DNA from 2 places in the Rothia sp. P7208 genome. Region 2 is predicted to be linked to the other one. Evidence: riboswitches for the same ligand, from Rfam matches in the RefSeq annotation. Region 2 holds a riboswitch; the other holds the start of a gene.

Region 1 (11,120 bases), on a different contig from region 2:
AATGCGGTTGCTACAGAAAGACGGCGTTTCTCACCCCCAGAAAGGGTGAACGGGTTTGCTCCTTCAAGATGACGCAAACGTAAACGTTCAGATAACGCGTCAATACGGTGTTTAAGAGCTTGTTCGTCGACAGGTTCTTGACGAAGCCGCGCAAGTTGTCGTGGCCCAAATTCAAGTTCTTCACGTACCGTAGCAGTTAAAAACTGTTGCTCAGGTTCTTGAAAGACTAGACCAATACGCGAAGCAATATCACGAGAACGCCACTGTGTCATATCAGGTGAAGGCTCCTTATACTGCCGTGACGGTGAAGGAGCAGCGTCTTCTAAAAATGCTGACGTTGCTACAATCTCCCCAGAAACAGGGTAGAGTAACCCAGCTAAGGTCAGAGCAAAAGTAGATTTTCCGGCACCATTACAGCCAAGGACACTTGTATGTTCACCAGCTCGGATAGAAGCATTAATCCCTGAAGAAACAATAGGCGCATCAAAAATATACGGTTCAGAACAATTCTTAAGGGCCTTTCGTCGTTTACGTCGCTCTCGTGCAGAAGGATAATGACGAGTTACTGCCACATTACGAGCACAAATTAGCTCTGCCCCAGCCTGTTGCGTTGAAGGAAGAACCTCTGGCGTGTAGTCAGGAACCCATACCCCCGCAGAAATAAGCTCTTCCCTCGCTTCTGCAAGAACCTCAGTAGGTGAACCGTCATGAGTAACACGTCCGCCTGCACCAAGAACAATAATTCTGTCCATATGCTCAGCCCACACACCAACACGATGTTCAATAACGACAAGGGTTGCTCCCGTATGTTTTTGTGCGCGTATTACGGCATCACGAACATCTTCAACACCAGCAGGATCAAGATTTGCTGTTGGTTCATCTAAGAAAATACCACCAGGATGCATCGCAAGGATGCCAGCCAACCCTAGTCGTTGTTTTTGTCCGCCAGATAGGGCACTCGTCGGATGTGATAAGTCAAACTTCTCTAAGCCAACATCTGCTAAAGCACGTTTAACACGTTCCCATATTTGTTCATGCGGCACACCTAAATTTTCGGGACCGAAAGCAACATCATCTCCTATACGAGATAGCACAATAGATGACTCTGGGTCCTGTTGCATGAGTCCTACTGCACCGTGAGCATCTTCAGCAGGTATACCATCAATGGTGATAGTGCCCTGTTGAGATTGACCATCATCGTCGTGTAATAGCCCGCCCATGGCGTGTAGAAGGGTTGATTTGCCTGCGCCAGAAGAACCCAAAAGAAGCACTTTTTGTCCAGGTTCAATGGTCAGATGTACAGATTCTAGAGTAGGTTTTTCTCGTCCTGCGTAATGCCAGCCAAACTCACGTACACTAATACGAACGCCACGCACCGGCTGAGAGTCAGCAGGCGGTGGCGTTATGGAAGATGTTGTATCCACGGTTAGGCGCGTGCTCGTTTCGACCGTCCAGAAGCCAAGGACGACAAGACACCCGTTTGTGCTAGTGCTTTCATTAAGAACCACGAAAGAACCCCAGCAAGCAATGCCCCAGAAATCGTTCCGCATGCCGTGTAAACCAGCATCTTTGCAAAAGAAAGCTCATTTGCGTAGTAGATGATAATTTCTGAGACGCCCATACCGAAACCAGATACTGCGCCGGCAAGAGCTGCGACCATAATATTCCACTGGCGGTAAAGGAATACCGCAAAAATTAGTTCTGCACCAAGACCTTGGATTAAGCCTGAGATAATAACGGACATACCAAAATGTGTGCCAAGGATACCCTCAATGATGGCGCCAAGAAGTTCACAATATAGTGCTGCACCAGGTTTACGGATAACAATTCCGCCCAGCACACCAGCAATCAGCCAGCCACCGCCGATAATAGGCATATATTCTGGTACCGTTGCAAAAATCGTTTTTGCCAGCGGGTAAATCGCAACAGACCAGAACCAGAAAATGAGTCCGCATGCTACGGACAGGACAGAGGCGATAACGATATCGTTAACTCGCCACGCTAAAGAAGATTTCTTAGCCATCGTAAATTTTCCTTCCCGAATACAGGAAGGGGAACGTTACACTACGTGAACGTTTGAGAGAACTCGACTTCCTAAACGCCGGTACTAACCGGATCAGGTTCGAGGGTCTGCTTTCGCACTCTCAGCACCTTACGGTGCTCCCCTGTCGCTTCTATACGTATATGTTTATACGGCTTTATTGTCAAAGCCTTGTTCAGTATAGTTTGTTCACCACGTTCAATTCCACCCTCCAGAGAAGTTATGACAATATCTGCAGTTTCCACGCTTTCTTAGAGAATTATTCGTGAGTAGTAATACGCTGTTGGGCTTCTCCTGTTATAGGATTGCTAAGGATACTCATCAACGATGGAGAAAAACATGAACCCCATTAATCTTGTAGGAACCGCAGCTTCTCTTGCTGGCATCACCGTGGCAAACAAAGCGCTCTCTGCAACATGGAAAAAAGTAACCGGAAATGAACCACCCGCAAGCAACCCCGACGATGATGAGCGTTGGCGAGACATCATTCTATGGTCACTTCTGACCGGTCTTGTTGGCACCGTTATCAAGGTCAGCATCACCCGTAAAACCAATGAGGTCAAAGCAAAACGCAAAAATGACCCCATCGGACAAAACGAAGTCTAAGAACACCACTTCTTAGAAAACCTCATCCTCGTGTAGACGGCAACAGTCATTTTGTTGCCGTCTACACTTCTTTAAACCCCATAAACTTACCGCTCATCAGCATTAACAAATCCTTTGAAGATAAGCCCACTAGAAGTGAACCTTAGACGGTGCACATAGTTCTGGTAAAAAGTACACAAATTTCTTCACTTTATCTTTGTTTCTGCGGGTATTTCACACCATTACCCACGCTCAATAGATACTCTTATCCTTATGAGCAAACACGCCAAAGAGCAGAACGAATCTGCACCATTAGGGACCCGAGGCACCATCACAGCCTGGGCATTATGGGACGCCGGTGGCGCCTCCTTCAACGCGGTCATGACAACATTCGTCTTCACCGTCTATCTCACCAGCAAAGCATTCGGCGATCCCAAAGACGCCTCCGAAATGCTCTCCACCGGCCTCGCCATTGCAGGACTGCTCATCGCATTACTTGCCCCCGTCACAGGACAACGCGCAGACGCATCAGGTCAACGCACCCTATGGTTAGCAGTCAACACATTCCTCACAGCCGTGCTCATGGCACTTTGCTTCTTCACATTCCCCGAACCACAATGGCTTCTCTACGGTGTAACGCTCATCTGCGCAGCAAACGTCATGAACGAGTTCGCCATCGTCAACTACAACGCGCTACTGCCAGAACTATCAACTCCCTCAACGGTTGGAAAAATTAGTGGTATCGGATGGTCTGCAGGCTACTTCGGCGGCATTATCGCCCTAGGAATCGTCCTCTTCGCATTTGTTGGGCTTAGCTCAGACACCGGTTTCTTAGGTATCTCACCCGATAACTCTTTGAATATTCGTGCAGTCGCCATCTTCTCAGCAGTATGGTCCATCGTGCTTAGCACACCGCTTGTTATTGCGCTCTACCGTCACGACCGTCGTCACCCCAAAAAACCAGTAGCACCCAAAGTTGGGCTCATAGACTCCTACAAAAAGCTCTGGGCAACACTAAAAGCCCTCTACAAAAACTCACCTAAAACCCTCGCATTCCTCTTTGCCTCCGCAATCTTCCGTGATGGCTTTACCGGCATTTTCACCTTCGGCGGTATCGTCGCCGCAGGTACTTTTGGGTTTAGCACCACAGAAATCATCATTTTCGCTATCGCAGGTAATGTTGTTGCCGGTATCGGTGCACTTCTCGGCGGTAAATTTGATGACCTCATCGGACCCAAACGAGTTATCGTCTCTAGCCTTGTCTTCTTGCTCATCTCTGCAACCCCGCTCCTATTTATCCAAAGCCCTATTGTCTTCTGGATTTGTGGATTAGGGCTCTGCGCTTTCGTCGGGCCAGCACAATCCGCGTCACGAACCTACCTCTCGCGTATCACCCCACCCGGGCATGAAGGAGAAATCTTCGGACTATACTCCACCACAGGACGCGCAGCAGCACCTCTAGCACCGCTACTATTTGGACTATTCGTCTGGGCGTTCGGCGCACAAATCTGGGGTATTCTTGGCATCATGGTGGTTCTCGCAGTAGGCCTGCTCCTGACCCTGCCACTACCACGAGTACACCGCAAAGAACACCAAGAAACCCTCGAAAAAGGGCAACTATAATACGCCACTTACCGCTTATCAAAGAATAGGGTGGGTGCTTACACTGTTGTGTAAGCACCCACCCTAGCTTTTTGTGTTGCACCATACGAGACAACAGCCACTAAAACATCACGGCTTCTGATAAGAAATCATCTGAGAATCCACAAGGTTCTGCAATGCCGTAGGAAACTGGTTATCAGGAATAGGCCCATACTGCTGTTCAATCCTCTGACGGAAAATATCCACAGGCAACGGCTCATCCAACAACAGCCAACTATCAGCGGCGAACTCCGACACCTCAGACAACAGCCCACCACCATAAATTAACGAAGCATCGTCTAAAAGCACAGCAGACGTACCCGAAACACGAGACACAAGACCCGCCGGTACTTCCTGCTCAACAGAATGAACAATCTGCCATGACGCAGAAGACTCCTCCGCCGGCGAAGACAATAACTCCCTAAACACCGGCAATGTCTGAGAAATCTCAGAATACACCACACGGCGCACACCGCCACAACGCTTCATCGCATTCAGCAAACGAGGTAAACCATCATCGGTGAGCAACAAGCCAGAAGTCTGACCAGCAATCTCCACTAACGCCTCAGCCCAACTCACGTCCTCCACATACGGAACAGTTGGCTCCTCAATACGCCCCAAAAGTACGATACGAGACAGCTGATACGAAAAATTATCTGGCGCAACTACCGAAATACCCAAAGACTCCGGATCTATCTGATGTTTAGGAGAGCCCTTCTCCACAATCACCGACAACGGCTTAGGATACGGACGTACACATAAATCATCCTGCACAACAGCCGTCTCATCCGACAAATACGCAAAATGCTGACCCAAAAAACGAGACGCCGTCGTTTTACCACGCCCTGACGGGCCAATTAAAATCATGGCACGGCCAGAAGATTCATCACCCAAGGCAGCCGCATGAAAAAGACTCACCGAACCAGCTAAAGTACGAAGCATCGCCAACGTCACCTCAACCGTCAAACGCTCTTGAGCGGCATCAACATGCTGAACACTCAAAAACTGCAAGCCTTCAACACCTCGATATTTTTCAGGGCAACTCAACTCCGCAGAAACAAAAACTTTCCCGTCCGCAGTGCTCTGCTCTAAATCGCCCACACAACGAACCGGCTCCATCGCCGCCCACGAACTCAAAACGTCCTCAACCAATGATTCTTCAACAGAATCATCAAAAAACAGTTCAACACGTGTACCAGCAGGACATAAACGTATAGCGCGCATCAAAACCCTAACCGTCCGAAACGATATTAGTACGATGAAAATTCAGATAGCTACGCGAAGCCGTCGGACCACGCTGACCCTGATAACGGTTGCCGTATGCACCATCACCATAAGGGTGCTCAGCCTCTGAAGACAACCGGAAAAAGCACAGCTGACCAACCTTAGAGCCAGGCCACAACATAATAGGCAACGTCGCCATATTTGACAGCTCTAACGTCACATGCCCCGAAAAACCAGGATCAATAAAACCAGCTGTAGAATGCGTCAAAAGGCCCAAACGCCCCAACGACGATTTACCCTCCAAACGGGCAGCTACATCAGCAGGCAAGGTGACAGACTCATACGTTGAGCCAAGAACAAACTCCCCCGGATGCAAAATGAACGGCTCATCCGGAGCGACCTCAACCAGACGAGTCAACTCAGACTGATCCGATGACGGATCAATATGCGGATACTTATGATTATCAAAAAGACGGAAAAAACGGTCCAAACGAACATCAACCGACGCCGGCTGAATCATCGACTCATCAAAAGGTTCTAAAACTATACGACCGCCAGCAATCTCCTGGCGAATATCACGGTCTGAAATAAGCACACTCTAAAAATATCGTATTAAACGTGCAGAAATTTTCATTTAGTACCAGAACGCGCTAAAGTATTCACAACATAGCAATAAAAATGAAGACAGACCGTCTTATCAACGCTATATGCGGCTGTAGCTCAATGGTAGAGCGCACGCTTCCCAAGCCTGATACGCGGGTTCGATTCCCGTCAGCCGCTCCACTTTCACGTCGCATTTGATAAGCCCCTGGTTGCGTTGGTGTGTTTGCGCTTGGGGGGGTAGATTTTTGGCTCGCGTTGGCGGGTTCGGGTTTTGCCTGATATTCCGCAGTTTCATGGCTCTTCGGTTTCATCGGCACGCGAGAAAAGCTCGGTTTCATCGGCACGCGAGAAAAGCCCACTCGGATATGGAGCGGGCTAGAGTGTGGGCTGGGGTTGTGAGTGTTGGTTATAGGCTGATGCGGATTGTTTGCCCGGTGCGGAAGGTGAACTCGATTGCCACCTCTGCCATAACTATCGATCCCGGCGATTTTGAAAGCCAATAAAAGCCAAGGCAGCTAGAGTGGCTATGAGTGCGACGTAGAGGGAGCCCGACTTAAACCTCTCATCGACAAATGTAACGATGACAAAGATTGCGGCGAGCAGGGCGATGAGGACCCACGTCACCTTGGCACTACCGTTGTTCTTCTTATTCACGTGTATCACGTCCTCTGGGTGGCTATGTGAACCTGAATGCTCAGGTTCACATAGCCAATTAGCATTACTAGTCAGTAATGGATCGTTTGGGATTAGGTTGCTGCGGAGGCAGCTGTCGCAGCCGAGAAGACCAGTGTCGCGACGGTAATTTCGACGCCCTTTTGGAAACCAGTCTACCAACCGGGTGCGTCCATGGCCTCAAGTTCCTGCATATCGAGTTCAAGAAGTTCTAGCTGGTTTTTCATTTCCCCTCCTTTCAATTATTACCTTGACTAGCTACCGATACAGCATGGGACGGTACTAATGCAGTTTCAAGAAGGTTCTCAAGCTCATTGCCCTCGAATCCACGAAACATCGGTAGCCCTTCACCCCATGCTCGCATTATTCTCTGCACAAGCATAGGAATGCATAAAGATTGATGATCTGAGTGCTGAACGTTGTCAGCAAGTAGGGAAGCAACACCTGCCACTGGGTCTTCAGGTACATCCCGCCCGGCGTTCTCTGCAAACGAGCTCCAAATGGATCTCAGGCGTACCGCACTTCCCCAACGATCATCACCTTCTAGGATCCGAAGAAGTATTTGGGGAAGGATCAACGACAGAACAGGGATTTTACGCTCCCCTGTCAGTGCGCAAATCTCGTTGACGATTGGCCACCACTTAACTCCAAAAGGTGGGCGTTTGTACGTCACACCTGATTGATGAGAACGTGCGCCAATTCTGAGTAAGTTCTCTTGCCAACGAGAGTCTTTGAGTCGGTCACCGTCCATTAGTGCTGGAGCCATGCAGTGCACGTATCCCCGAACCACTGCATCTTCAGGCTGATGCGTATCGTCTTGCGGTGCGATAAATGTTCCAAGGAGACGAGCAAAGATTTCCAGAACACCTTCATGGAGGATATTCAAAGGGAGCGATTGCAAGAAATCCGTATTATGCCACGCGACCGTAGGTGCAAGCCCTGCCCCCAAGACAAGCTTTCGATCTCCCGGCTTCTTCGCCACCGCAACTTGGCTTACTTCGCTTCCAGTCCCGAGAGTCGTCGGGATTGCCGCTAGAAGGTGGGCACGGTGTTGTAGCTCAGGAAGAAGGAGAAACCCACACCGCGCATTTAGATTAGGCAACTCCGTAAGTCCAAGGGAGTTCAAATAGACACGGAGCTTCACGTCATCGAGGCAGGAGCCTCCTCCAACAACGATTACAAAAGAACCAGTTCGGAGATGACCGTCGAGTCTTCCACTGCGATACGTGATCACACGAGTGTCACCAACAGAATGTCCCAAAGAATTAATGAATCTTTCCGTCACTGAGCCTTCCAAGATGGATGAATCAAGGACGATATCTAAAAAGTCACTGTTATAGCCATGGATCCACCTACGGAGATCTGACATCCCAGCGACAAGCACAGTTTGAATGTTAATGGGAAGCATTAGACACCCCCTTTAGCTTTGATTCATCTTGAAATGTCTGCGAAAACGCTTCGAGCCCTGCGTCGATTTGTTCCGTCATAAACTCGAGATCTGTTGTCGTGTAGGTATAAGCCGGAAATACTTGAATACCGGAAACTCCTGGATATACTATGACTCCCTCGGTCTTGATTAACCTGACTAGACGTTGAACCTGTTCGCCATTCAGCGGATGACCATTCGGAGTTACACAGCTAATTGACCGCATTGCGCCTACGCCACCTATTTCGGTGATCAGCTCATTGCTTTCCCGGAGAGTTTCGAGTGCACTTGTCAGTTTAATTTCTAATTGTTTAACACATGTATCCGTTTCAAACGCAGAGAGTTCCCGCAATGTCGCTAGGATTGCTGCACTTACAATTGGTGAACCGGCCTGAGTTTCCCCATGGGCGGTTGTCACCGTATCGAGCACTTCCGAAGTATTCTTGCTCAACAAAATCGCAGAAGCTGCAAGTGTCCCGTTTGTCAGCGCCTTCGAAAGTAAAAGCACATCGGGCTTCTCTTCCCACTGATTACTCGCAAAATCTACTCCTGTGCGCCAAAAGCCGGTGGCGACCTCATCGGCAATAATTAAGAAGCCGTAGCGGGAACGTAAGGCGAAGACTGCACGCAAGAAATCTGGTTCAATAACCTGGCATCCGTTTCCAAGGACCGGCTCAAGAATGATGCCACCGATACGTTCTCCTTCGATGTCGAATAACTGTCGCAGCTGATTCACGTCGTTTACGCGAACATGCCGAATATTCCTTTGATCTACTCCATACATGGCTTGACCGAGATCTTGACCTGTCAATGCGAAAGCACCGAAAGACAATCCATGATAACTATCGTGAAGGGAAACGATATTCGCCTTGTTCGTGTTGCCATTTACAAGTTGATATATACGAATGATCTTCATCGCGAGATCGTTCGCAGAAGCACCACTTGTGGAGAAGTACACCCTCGTATACGCATTATCCAGTCCACTGAACGTAACCAGTGCATCAGCGGCTTGTCGAGCATACGTATGTTCGGCACGAAACGTGCTGAGGTATGAAGCATCAATAGCCGCCCGATGTATCGCATCTGCGATGTTGCGGTTACCGTATCCCAGTGGTACATTCCATAACCCACTTGTTGCGCAAAGCTTGACACTTCCATCCTCATATGTCACGTGATGACCTTGAGCACTCATGGCGATGTGTTCTGGGCGATTACGATCTACGGGTGCTAGAAGGTTTGCCAAGAGCGCGCTACTTGGATTTGCCGTCATTTCCTACTCCCCTCTCACTAATGAGCTACTTGGTAGGATGTGAACACCTAACTTTCGTTCCAATTTTTCTACGTGGCTGCGGATGGTTGGGTCCAGATCATTCAGGGAATCTCCGTTTAGCATCCGCACTGTTTCTAATACACGGGCAGCCTCACGTGAGATTTTGATAATCGAGCCAAGTGATCCTGTACCTATGTACGCGTTTTCAGCACTCCGCAAGATGCCGTAGTCAGTGCGTCCCCACTGCATCGAGGATTCCAGGTCGTGAACGCCACCAAATCCTGAAGCTCTCACGGGTTCAATTCCTCTAGCTAGGAGTGAACGTCACATGCCTGCCACATTCAGGAAGTTTTTCAACCAAGGTCTACTCTCGATAGCTTCTTGGCAACCCTTGTTAGCCGATACGATTTCGAGAGCTGCTGGGCAACCTGATATTGGGCTATGCAATTCGGCATATGAGTTCTTAATATGGCTAAATTGTTGACGTACACTCCCGAGCGGAGTGCCATCAGCACTCACCCGCACAGTCCCGTCAGAAGCAATCCATAGACGCTCATTGGGTGTTCCCTGACCCCGTCAAAGCCCGAAGGCTGTTTCGTTCGCAATGATCGTAGATGGGTCTACTAGTATTGGTTTGAAGTAACCGTTATGGAAAGCTTCGTCAGCAGCAACTAACAGTACGTCAAGGTCTGATTCTGTTGCGATTCGCAACAACCGGGGTCCAATGGTTGGCATGAAGTCAGCCAGTGCGAGTGAGGTTGATTGGATGGTAAAACTATTCGCGAGGCGCACCTCACTGGTCGGAGCTTCCAAATCTCCATCAAACGTCACATCAACCCTTGGTGCCTCGGATGGAGCAAAAACGAGTGTCTTGTCGTTGATGTAGTTATTTTCGAGCAGTATGGGCAGATGATGTACGTCGGCAAGTACAACAACTGCGAAACTCCAAGAGCCTGAGGACAACCGCTAGCCCAGCTAGCAAAGCCCCATTTAACAGTATTCCTACATATCAAAATTCAACTCCATCGTCGCATTTGAGAACTGTATAGAATCATACCTATACCTATGAACAAGATGATAGTCAAGCTATGTATTAGCTTGACAAGATTACACAATTCCCGGATCGATTTAGCAGTTTGAACAGTCATCTAGACTGTCGTTTTGGGTTAGTCAGTAGCGGTTGAAGAGTACTGGGTTTTGTTCCGCTTCTTATATGGGACCAGCTCGTTGATCCGGGTTTGATTCTAGCTGGCGAGGCCCCTGCCTGGTACGGCGTAATCCAAGGACTCGTTAAGGCGTGTGGTGTTCCACCAGTAGATCCAGTATGTCTTTTCACTGCCATCAAATATCCCTCGTAGAAGCCTTCTAGTACTCGGTGACGCCGATCCCGGCCTTCATTAGCCGCTCGCACCTGTCGATCGAGATGAGCACCGCCATCGGTCTGCCGTTCTTAAGCATGAAAGCAGCCTCATCTTCTTCGGATAGCTTCGTGATGGCCTTCGAGGGGCTGACCATGCAGGAAGTCTACATATTGTAGAAGCCAATTGTTGTCTTCTCCGTTTTGCCACCCACATCGATCCTTCTCAGCGCAGCTCCGCAGTCATAAGCTAATGCGCTATGCAATCCATAAAGTTATTTACTAAAGATGGTACCCAGCG
Region 2 (11,120 bases):
CCATGCAGGTGAAGAGTTCGCTGACGGTGTGTGACCCTTTGGATAGATGATGTGTCAAAGCTAAACGCAAAGGGTGTGCTAACGCTGCAAAGAGTGCAACGGAACCACTGTACTCTGTTTCCCACGTCTTCTCGCTATCCATAAAAGAAATTTTATATAAAGATTTCTTTGTGGGTCAAGGGGTTGTTCGATAATGTATAAAAAAATTTTTATGAATGTTAGACACTCCACAAGACACTAGCCTTATCACATGAACTAAGAGCTATAACAACACTAAAAAACGCATGTACACTAAAGACAATGTGCGCTCTTGTACCGCGCACAGTAGATACCGAGCATGCCCCTAGTACGGGCGTGCACAACACACAAACAAGGAGACAGATGTCTGTCGCACATATTTCTGTAGACGTTGCCGGAGAAAAACGCACCATTGAAGACGGCACTACAGCCGCCGAACTCTTCACCGAAGACCGTGATATTGTCGTTGCCCGTATTAACGACAAACTCGTAGACCTCTCAACACCCCTACACGAGGGCGACTCTATCGTCCCCGTCAGCATCCACGAACAAGAAGGTCTAGAAGTCCTCCGTCACTCCGCCGCGCACGTCATGGCTCAAGCAGTCCAAGAGTACCGAAAAGACGCAAAACTCGGCATCGGACCATATATTACCGACGGCTTTTACTTCGACTTTGACGTTGAAGACCCCTTCACCCCTGAAGACCTCAAAAAAATTGAGAAAATGATGATCAAAATCATCAAATCAGGACAAAAATTTGTACGCCGCGTTGTGACCCAAGAACAAGCAGCGCAAGAAATGGCGCAAGAACCCTACAAGCTCGAATTGCTGAGCCTCAGCCAAGGTCCCGGTTCTGGGGCTGACGCAGCAGAAGGCGCCTCCGTAGAAGTCGGCGCCGGCGATATCACCATCTACGACAACGTTCACCCCAAAACTGGGGAAACCGTATGGCGTGACCTCTGCCGTGGCCCACACCTACCCAACACAAAACTTATCGGAAACGGGTACGCCCTCATGCGTGCAGGTGGAGCCTACTGGCGCGGTTCTGAAAAAAACCCTATGCTCCAACGCATTTACGGAACTGCATGGCCTAGCAAAGAAGAGCTTGTAGCCTACAAAGAACGTATCGCAGAAGCTGAACGACGCGACCACCGACGACTCGGAGAAGAACTAGACCTCTTCTCCTTCCCTAAAAACATCGGCCCCGGTCTACCCGTCATCCACCCCAAAGGTGGCATTATCAAACGTGAGATGGAAGACTACGTACGCACACGCCACATCCAAGAAGGCTTCCAATACGTCAGCACTCCTCATATCTCCAAAGAAGACCTGTTCTACACCTCTGGGCACCTGCCATACTACTCAGACGGTATGTTCCCCTCCATGGAACTCGATAACGGAAACTACCGTCTCAAGGCCATGAACTGCCCCATGCACAATGAGATTTTCCGATCACGAGGACGCTCCTACCGAGAGCTACCATTACGACTATTCGAATTTGGAACCGTCTACCGTGACGAAAAATCAGGTGTACTACAAGGACTCACCCGAGTTCGTATGATTACCCAAGACGACTCACACAGCTACGTCACTAAAGAACAAGCACCCGATGAGATTCGTCATCTGCTCAAATTTATGCTCAGCCTGCTAGAAGATTTCGGTATGACAGACTTCTACCTCGAATTGTCTACCCGAGACACAGAAGGCGATAAAAAAGACAAATTTATCGGCACCGACGAACAATGGGAACAAGCAACAGCAGTCCTTGAACAAGTCGCCTCCGAAACCGGTCTAGAACTTGTACCAGATCCAGGTGGAGCAGCATTCTACGGACCTAAAATCTCCGTACAAGCGAAAGACGCCATCGGCCGTACCTGGCAGATGTCTACTGTTCAATATGACTTCAACCAGCCACAACGATTCGGGTTAGAATACCAAGCCTCAGACGGAACACGTCAAGAACCTGTCATGATTCACTCTGCAAAGTTTGGTTCGTTTGAGCGCTTCCTTGGTGTGCTCACAGAACATTATGCAGGTGCCTTCCCCGCATGGCTATCGCCCGTACAAGTTGTAGCAGTTCCCGTAGCAGAAGCTTTCAACGACTATATGGCAGATATTGCTACCAAGCTTCGAGCTGAAGGGGTTCGCGTAGAAGTTGACTACGGAACTGATCGTTTCCCCAAAAAGATTCGTACCGCTTCCAAAGAGAAAACACCGTTTATTCTCATCGCCGGCGGAGAAGACGCAGAAAATGGGGCAGTGTCGTTCCGCTACCGTGATGGCTCCCAAGAAAATGGTGTGCCTGTAGCAGAAGCTATCCAACGCATTGTTGAACACATCAAGAACCGTGTGAACGAAGACCCTCGCGCAACAACTGAAACACCGGCAGAATAGAAGAAAAACCTATACAGCCGAGACATCTCATGTGTTGAAACTGTCGCTCTTGTAAAGAATCCTTCCGACAAGGAAAAACTTTACAATAGCGACAGTTTGCTTTAACACAGCAGACAGGAGGAAAAAACCAGCGCTAAAATAGAGAACTATGACACATAAACTATTGCAAGCATCATCAGATATCGGAGGATACCCACAACTAGCCTCCACCACCAGCCATGACATACACCAAGCGTTAGAAGAAGCCGTACAGGCTCAAAAACTTGCGTGGAACAACATCTGTGCAAATAGCGAAACCCCAACCTTTGCAAACACTATTGAACCGTTAGAAGACAGCTACCGAGAATTCTCACGAGCAACAGGCATCTACTACACGTACCTGTCCTCTATGGGAACACCAGAAATACTAGAACTCAGCGAATACTGGGAACCCAAACTCGCCGAACACACAACTGCCATGGCGAATAACGAGCCTCTTGCTACTCGCATCGCCAACGTCGAAGAGCAAAACCTCACCTCAGCACAACAACGAGTGCTCAAGCTCTGGAAAGAAACATTCACCGACGCAGGAGCATACCTCAGCAAAGATGCACAACAACAGCTCGCAGCAATCGAGGCCGAACTAGCAAAACTGAGTGCAGAATTCTCTAAAGCACTGCTGACCGGAGCGCAACAAGCAGCACTTCTCATCCACGACGAAGAAGAACTTGCAGGACTCGACGAAAGCACCCGAGAACGTCTTGCCCTCAACGCCGCAAAGAACGGACACGAAGGAGCGTTCCTTCTACCTCAAGATCTCTTTGCAGCACCGGCACTTCTTGAATCACTAGAGAACCCCGCGACCCGCGAAAAATATTATGCAAACTCCATCAACCGTGGACGAGCACACACTCGCGATGCCGGTAGCGCAGATACACCACAAACCATCCAAACTGGCGCAAAAATGTCATACCTGCGAGCGCAACGAGCAGCACTCTTCGGAGCAAAGAACCACGCAGAACTGGCCATTCGCCGAGCTGTAGCACAAAAATCTGATGAAGCATTAGCGATGCTTGAAAAAATGTTGCCACAAGCATTAGCAAACTTCCGTAAAGAACTAGAAACCATGGCAGAAGTTGCGGGAGTGTCTGTTGAAGACATCCATGCTGCTGACGTACCTTACTACCTCAAACGTGTGGCAGAAGAGAAATATCGTGTCGATATACAAGCTCTACGACCCTACTTTGAGCTTAACTCTGTAGTAGAACGAGGCGTCTTCTACGCCGCTGAAACTCTTTACGGAATCAGCTTCACCGAACACACCGAACTATCGAGTTATTACCCCGACATGCGGGTGTGGGACGTCAAAGACGAGAACGGCACTCTTATCGGTATTTTTGCTCTTGACCCGTATGCTCGCGCCACCAAACAAGGTGGAGCGTGGATGAACGACCTCGTACCACGTGATGAACGCATCCAACAAGTGCCAGTAGTGCTCAACACCCTCAACATTGCAGAACCTGCTGAAGGTGCACCGGCGCTACTGACCCTTGATAACGTACGGACACTTTTCCACGAATTTGGCCACGCACTACATTCCTTGTTAAGTACCGCTAAGTATCCTTCTGTTGCTGGTACGAACGTTCCCCGTGACTTTGTTGAATATCCCTCACAAGTTAATGAGATGTGGATGTTCCACCCAGCAGTAGTAGGGAACTACGCACGCCATATTGATACAGGAGAAACACTCCCACAAGAACATATTGATGCGCTACGCGCTAGCGAACAGTGGGGAGAAGGATTTGCCACCAGCGAATATCTAGGAGCCGCCCTCCTCGATATGGCATGGCACACCCGCAGCGTTGAAGACGGGCTCATCGACAGTTGTGAAGATGCTAAAGCCTTTGAAGATGAAGTGCTCAAACGTTATGGCTTCGACCAATACCCAGTATCTCCGCGCTACCTTACCGGAATGTTCAAACACATCTTTGGTGGAGGATACGCCGCAGGATACTATGCTTACATCTACTCCGAGATGATGGACGCAGAAACTGTTGATTGGTTTGAAGAATCCGGGGGAGCAACCCGCCACAACGGTGAAACCTTCAAAAACGCTATTCTCGCAACAGGAAATAGCCAAGACCCGGCAGAGTCCTTCCGACAGTTACGAGGACGAGACCCACGAATTGAACCATTATTACGTCGACGTGGACTACTTGAAGAATAGTTAGAGGAGTATCACACTCGTATAATCTGTGTGGATGCTACCGGAAAAGACTTATCCGGTAGCATCCACAAGAATCTTTTAGCAACATTCACATAGAGCGTATGAGCCTACAGGTACACTAAAGACCATGGAGTACACCACCGATAGCTTTGAACTGCCACAAGTCCCAGATGCTTTCCAACGGCTTTGGACACCTCACCGTAAGGCATACGTCAGCGGAGGGCAAAAAGACTACCAAGAACAGACGTGCCCCTTTTGTAGTGCTCCCGAACGCTCCGACGAAGAATCTCTGATTGTTCATCGAGGTAAATACGCGTACGCCATCTTAAACCTCTACCCATATAACCCAGGGCACCTGCTGATTCTGCCCTACCGGCATATCCCATATTACGATGACGCAACCGTCGAAGAACTAACCGAAATAGGGATTCTCACCCAACAAGTGATGCGTGTGCTACGTCAAGTCAGCAAAACAGACGGATTCAACATTGGGATGAACCAAGGCAAAATTGGGGGAGCCGGAATAGCCGATCACCTACACCAGCATATCCTCCCACGATGGTCTGGCGACACCAATTTCTTACCGATTATCGCCCACACAAAAACCATGTCACAGACACTAGGACAGATACACACTCTCGTAAAACAAGGGTGGGAAGAATACCTTTCAACGACAGCCAAAACTCTTTAGAGAAGGCTAAACAACTTCTAACGCACCCTTCAGCTGTTTTGCTGCGCTACGAACATCAGCAGCTTCAGTTAAAGCACGCACCACAACAATACGTGAGGCACCTGCCTGACAAACCTCTGACACCGTATCCACGTTAACGCCACCAATAGCAAACCACGGTTTCTGACCGGCAAACTGAGCAACCTGCTCAAGATACTCCACGCCTGTTGCTGCACGCCCCGGCTTCGTCGGCGTCGGCCACACCGGCCCACACGCAAAATAATCAATATTCTTATCGGCAGCAGCCTCCTGCCCCTGAGACACCCCATGTGTTGAAGCACCTACAAGAACATCGGCACCTAACAACCTGCGCGCCTGCACCGCAGAAAGATCGTCTTGACCTCGATGAAAAATATCAGCACCCATAAGAGCAGCAACATCAGCACGGTCATTGACCGCAAAAAGCTTATCGTGACGACGTGCCACCTTTTTGAGAATCTCTAAAGCTGCTAGCTCCTGTTGCACAGAAATCTTCTTATCACGCAGCTGAATAATATCGACACCACCACTATAGGCTTCATCCAGAAAAGACTCTAAATCTCCACGAGATAAACGCGCATCCGTACACAAGTACAAGCGTGCTTTTTGAAGCTTTTCAAGGCGCTCGCGACGAAGCGTTGAAGAAGAATCCACGAAAGAAGTGGCGAAAGGCTGTTGTTCATAAACGGACATAGTTTTGAGGTCTCCTTGTATCAAAAAGATTGAGGCTTATACTTAGAGTGACCTACGGGAGCGTCAGATATATCGCGCCATATCACAGTAGATATATCTTCACGACGCTGAGAGGGCTAAGAGAGCCGACCGTCTTACTTGATGCGGGTTATGCCGCCGGAAGGAAGTGTTCGTCATGGGTGCGACGTTGTTTAACCCGCACGATGAAGATTCAACTATTCATCAATATATACCCGAACTATCCAAAGAACCACCCTCAACAGTAGATATTGCAGTCATCGGTGCAGGAATTATCGGATTATCGACCGCGTACCGTCTCCAAAAAATAGGGTATAGCGTTGCTATCTTAGACCCACAACCCGCTTCAGAAGCAACACGAGCAGCCGCCGGAATGCTTGCCCCAGCATCTGAAACACAATTTCGCCAAGAACCATTAGTTCAGCTGATGAAACGGGCAGCGCAACTATACCCATCATTTGCACAACACATTCAAGAAGAATCCGGTATTCATGTTGGTAGACAAGAAACAAAAACCCTCGTATGCGCCTACGATCATGCTGATAAAAATGCTCTAGAAGACCTCCAACAATATCAACAAGAGCTAGGTTTAGAAACCCAAAAAATATCCATCCGAAAAGCTCGTTCTCAAGAACCAAGCCTCTCATCGCGTCTTGCAGGAGTCGTGGAAATAGCCGGCGACCACCAGATTAACCCGCGCTGGTACTGCCAAGGGCTCATACACCTCTTACACGAACAGCTCTACCCTGTGAGAGCCCAAAAAATTCTTCTCGACGCAGACCAAACACACGCCCGCAGCATCTACTGGGAATACCAAAACCCCACGACAGGGCAACAGCACACCGGAGAACTCCACGCAACATATATCATCGTCGCTAACGGCCTCGGAACCTTAGAACTTCAAGGCATACCAGCGCTCAAAGAACTCCCTTTACGACCCGTCTACGGTGATGTGCTTCGTCTCCGCGTACCTGAAAACCAGCGCCCCTTCATCACCTCAACAATTCGCGGTATCGTCCGTTCCCAACCTGTTTACATCGTTCCCCGTGAAGACAACACCGTCGTTATCGGTGCAACATCACGTGAAGACCATATGCCCGGTATCAACGCTGGCGGAATATACCAACTACTACGTGATGCAAGAGAACTTATCCCCGCCATCACAGAACTCGAACTCTACGAAATAATCTCACGAGCACGCCCCGGAACACCCGACGACCTGCCCCTCATCGGCACAATCGAACACCACGGTAAAGCACTCAAAAACCTCATCCTCTCAAACGGCTACTTCCGTCACGGAATACTGCTTTCAACACGAGCAGCAGAACTCGTAGAACACCTCATCACCGAAACCCTCACCGAAGACGACAGAAAAGACCTCTACGCTTGCCGTCCACAACGCTTCACGCCAACCCAACAAAACCCTAAACCAACAGAGGAAAACCCCAATGAACATCACCCTCACAATTAACGGTGCAGAACACACCTATACGACACCACAAACCATCAAAAAACTCGTCGAAGACACCATCAACACCGCCCTCAACAACCAAGGAAACACCCAAGACGGAACACCCCTTGGCATCGCCGTAGCACTCAACGACACCGTACTACCACGCAACCAATGGGCACACACCACCGCAAACCACCATGACAGGCTAGAAATCATCACCGCCGTACAAGGCGGATAACACCACCAGCACAAACAACAAACTCGAGATAAAAAGAACATGACACCAACAAACATTCCACCACTGAACATCGACGGAGTAGACCTCAACTCACGACTCATCATGGGCACCGGAGGAATCACCTCACTACAACACCTCGAAGAAGCACTCCTCAGCTCAGGAACAGAACTGACCACCGTCGCCATGCGACGATACAACCCCAGCGGAAAAGAATCTCTCTACTCCATTCTGAAACGCAACAACATCAAAATTCTGCCGAACACCGCAGGCTGCTACACCGCAAAAGACGCACTACTAACCGCAGAACTTGCCCGAGAAGCACTCCAAACACACTGGATTAAGTTAGAAGTCATCGCAGACGAAACAACACTCCTACCCGACACCTACGAACTCATCGAAGCCACCGAAACACTCGCCGAACGAGGCTTTACCGTATTCGCCTACACCAACGATGACCCCATCACCGCACGACACCTACAAAATGCAGGCGCCAGCGCCGTCATGCCCCTCGGCGCACCCATCGGCACAGGACTAGGAATACTCAACCCACACAACATCCAACTCATCACCAGCGAACTAGACGTTCCCGTCATCATCGACGCCGGCATCGGAACAGCCAGCCAAGCAACACAAGCAATGGAACTAGGCTGCGATGCTGTCCTCCTCGCCTCATCCGTCACCCGAGCCCAAAATCCCGTAGCAATGGCAGAAGCCATGAAATACGCAGTACACGCCGGATACCACGCCTACCATGCTGGACGTATCCCCACCCGAACCCACGCGCAGGCCTCATCACCAACCGAAGGACGAATCCTCACCGGAGCACCCACCCAAGAAGACCTCACCACCTAACCTCAACGAAGAAAGCACCCCAACCATGCCACTGGCACCACTGACCACACCCAAAAAACAACTCAGCACACAAGAACAACTCCGCTACGGGCGACACTTCACCCTGCCCGGCATCGGAGAAGAAGGACAACGACGACTCGCCAACGCAAAAGTCCTCAGCATCGGAGCCGGAGGACTCGGCTCACCCCTACTGCTCTACCTCAGCGCAGCAGGAGTCGGAACCCTCGGCATCATCGACCACGACACCGTCGAATACAGCAACCTCCAACGCCAAATCATCCACAACAACAACACCATCAACACACCCAAAACACACTCCGCACAACAACGCATCCACGAACTCAACCCACACACCAACGTCCACACCTACCACGAAAAACTCAACGCAGACAACGCCGAAAACATCATCAAAAACTACGACCTCATCATCGACGGATCCGACAACTTTGCCACCAAATACCTCACCAACGACATCTGCGAACACCTCAACAAACCACTTATCTGGGGGAGTATCTCCCAATACACCGCACAAATCTCACTCTTCTGGGCACACCCCAAACACCTCAACACCACCCAACACACCCAAGGAACCACCCTCCGAGACCTCTACCCACAAATACCAGCAGCAGACTCCATCCCCACCTGCGCACAATCAGGAGTACTCGGATCCCTCTGCGGAACCATCGGCTCCATCATGGCCACCGAAGCCATCAAACTCATCACCGGAGTACCCGAACCACTCCTAGGAAAACTCTGGATGTACGACAGCCGAACACACACCACCAAAACCCTCAACATCACACCCGACCCACACCGCACACCCACACCACTGACCGAAACACTCCAACAAATACAACAATCAACATCACAACCCCTCAACGTACCCGAAATCACACTCCACGAAATCAACCAACACCCCGAACACTACACACTCATCGACGTACGCGAACACCACGAACGCAACAACGGACACTACCAAGACCACGCACACATCCCACACCAAGAACTCCTCACCCTCATCAACAACACCCCAAACCCCCTAGAAAACATCAACAACACCCTCACCAAACACCTCAAAAACAACACCACACCAGTGTTCTACTGCGCCAGCGGAAAACGCTCAGCACTCATCGTCCACACCCTCAAAAAACAACAACCACACATAACAGCCCTATCCCTTACCGGAGGATTCAACCAAACACCTATAAAATAAAAAACATGTCTAGACCCATAACACGACTCATCGGCCAAGGCGTACGCTACGCCACCAAACTCCGCGGAGGCGGATCCGCATTCCCCGGACTCGTCATGGAAAAACTACACCCCAACTTCGTCCCCGAAGAACTCGCAAAACTACCTCACGGCGTAGTCGTCGTCTCTGGAACCAACGGAAAAACCACCACCACAAAAATGGTGGTCCAACTACTCCAAGCCCAAGGGCTCAAAGTCTTCACCAACAAAACAGGATCAAACTTCGTTCGAGGAGTTGCCGCCTCACTCCTCGCAGAAATGAGCCTCACCGGAAAACTCGACGCAGACATCGCCGTCCTCGAACTCGACGAAGCCCACGCCGTACACTTCGTCAAAAAAGTCAAACCACACTACGCACTACTACTCAACGTCCTACGCGACCAACTCGACCGCTTCGGTGAAATCGACACCACCCGAAAAATGCTCACCACCGTAGCAGAAGCAACCACCAACACCGTCGTACTCAACCGAGAAGACCCACGCATCCTCAGCATCGCAGAACACATTAAAACAGGAACACACACCAACTATTTCGGACTCAGCCAAAAACTCCGAACCATGTTCCCCTCCGACGACGAAATGCGCTCGCAACAACGCACCAGCACTAAAGAAAACCTCCCAGAAGCCACCGTCACCCTCAACGACTTCAACGGAACCAACGCAACATTCACCCTCAACGGACACACCGCACAAGGAAAAATCAACCTCTACGGCGTCTACAACATCTACAACGCCGCCGCAGCAATGGCACTCACCCAAGCGGTCATGGGAGAAAACCTCAACGAAGAAAAACTCATCGAAGAACTCCAACACATCACACCCGCTTTTGGACGAGGCGAAACCCTCACCATCAACGGCCAAACACTACAACTACTACTCGTCAAAAACCCCTCAGGATTTAGACTCTCCCTCGCCAGCGCAGACGCACAAGACTACGCAACCATGATTACCATCAACGACCAATACGCAGACGGCAGAGACGTCTCATGGCTCTGGGACGTAGACTTCCATACTTTACAAAAAACTGGAGTCAATACCGTCTCCGGAACCCGCGCATGGGATATGGCACTACGCCTAGAACACGACGAAATCACCACCGAACACGTCGAAGAAAACCTCACCGAAGCACTAGAACACTTCATCAAAAACTCCCACGGCAAACCCATGCGCATCTTCTGCACCTACACCGCCATGCTTGCCATCCGTAAAGAACTCTCCAAAATCACCAACGTAGAGGACATCTCCTAATGAGCAACAAAACACTCACCATCGTCCAACTCTACCCACA

What was found. A riboswitch is a leader RNA that binds a small molecule or an ion and turns the genes downstream of it on or off. The one in region 2 is predicted to bind thiamine pyrophosphate.
Region 1: linked by a shared signal. The riboswitch ahead of ACN084_RS07500 (ECF transporter S component) and the one ahead of thiO (glycine oxidase ThiO) in region 2 are both predicted to bind thiamine pyrophosphate.

What each region holds. Positions count from the first base shown of each region.
Region 1 is NZ_JBLXXW010000008.1:42,534-53,653, reverse strand. Features, by position in the region: gene ACN084_RS07505 (ABC transporter ATP-binding protein) at 1-1,424, opposite strand, end outside; gene ACN084_RS07500 (ECF transporter S component) at 1,427-2,023, opposite strand; TPP riboswitch at 2,075-2,177, opposite strand; gene ACN084_RS07495 (DUF4235 domain-containing protein) at 2,369-2,647, shown strand; gene ACN084_RS07490 (MFS transporter) at 2,900-4,249, shown strand; gene ACN084_RS07485 (hypothetical protein) at 4,358-5,491, opposite strand; gene dcd (dCTP deaminase) at 5,499-6,086, opposite strand; tRNA gene ACN084_RS07475 (tRNA-Gly) at 6,201-6,274, shown strand; gene ACN084_RS07470 (daptide-type RiPP) at 6,922-6,993, opposite strand; gene ACN084_RS07465 (iron-containing alcohol dehydrogenase) at 7,005-8,174, opposite strand; gene mpaD (daptide-type RiPP biosynthesis aminotransferase) at 8,161-9,462, opposite strand; gene ACN084_RS07455 (hypothetical protein) at 10,039-10,425, opposite strand; gene ACN084_RS07450 (hypothetical protein) at 10,838-10,999, shown strand.
Region 2 is NZ_JBLXXW010000002.1:16,366-27,485, reverse strand. Features, by position in the region: gene ACN084_RS03345 (ArsR/SmtB family transcription factor) at 1-142, opposite strand, end outside; gene thrS (threonine--tRNA ligase) at 382-2,412, shown strand; gene ACN084_RS03335 (M3 family metallopeptidase) at 2,561-4,618, shown strand; gene ACN084_RS03330 (HIT family protein) at 4,746-5,309, shown strand; gene thiE (thiamine phosphate synthase) at 5,316-6,020, opposite strand; TPP riboswitch at 6,065-6,202, shown strand; gene thiO (glycine oxidase ThiO) at 6,196-7,509, shown strand; gene thiS (sulfur carrier protein ThiS) at 7,487-7,729, shown strand; gene ACN084_RS03310 (thiazole synthase) at 7,769-8,581, shown strand; gene ACN084_RS03305 (ThiF family adenylyltransferase) at 8,607-9,794, shown strand; gene ACN084_RS03300 (MurT ligase domain-containing protein) at 9,791-11,080, shown strand; gene ACN084_RS03295 (type 1 glutamine amidotransferase) at 11,080-11,120, shown strand, end outside.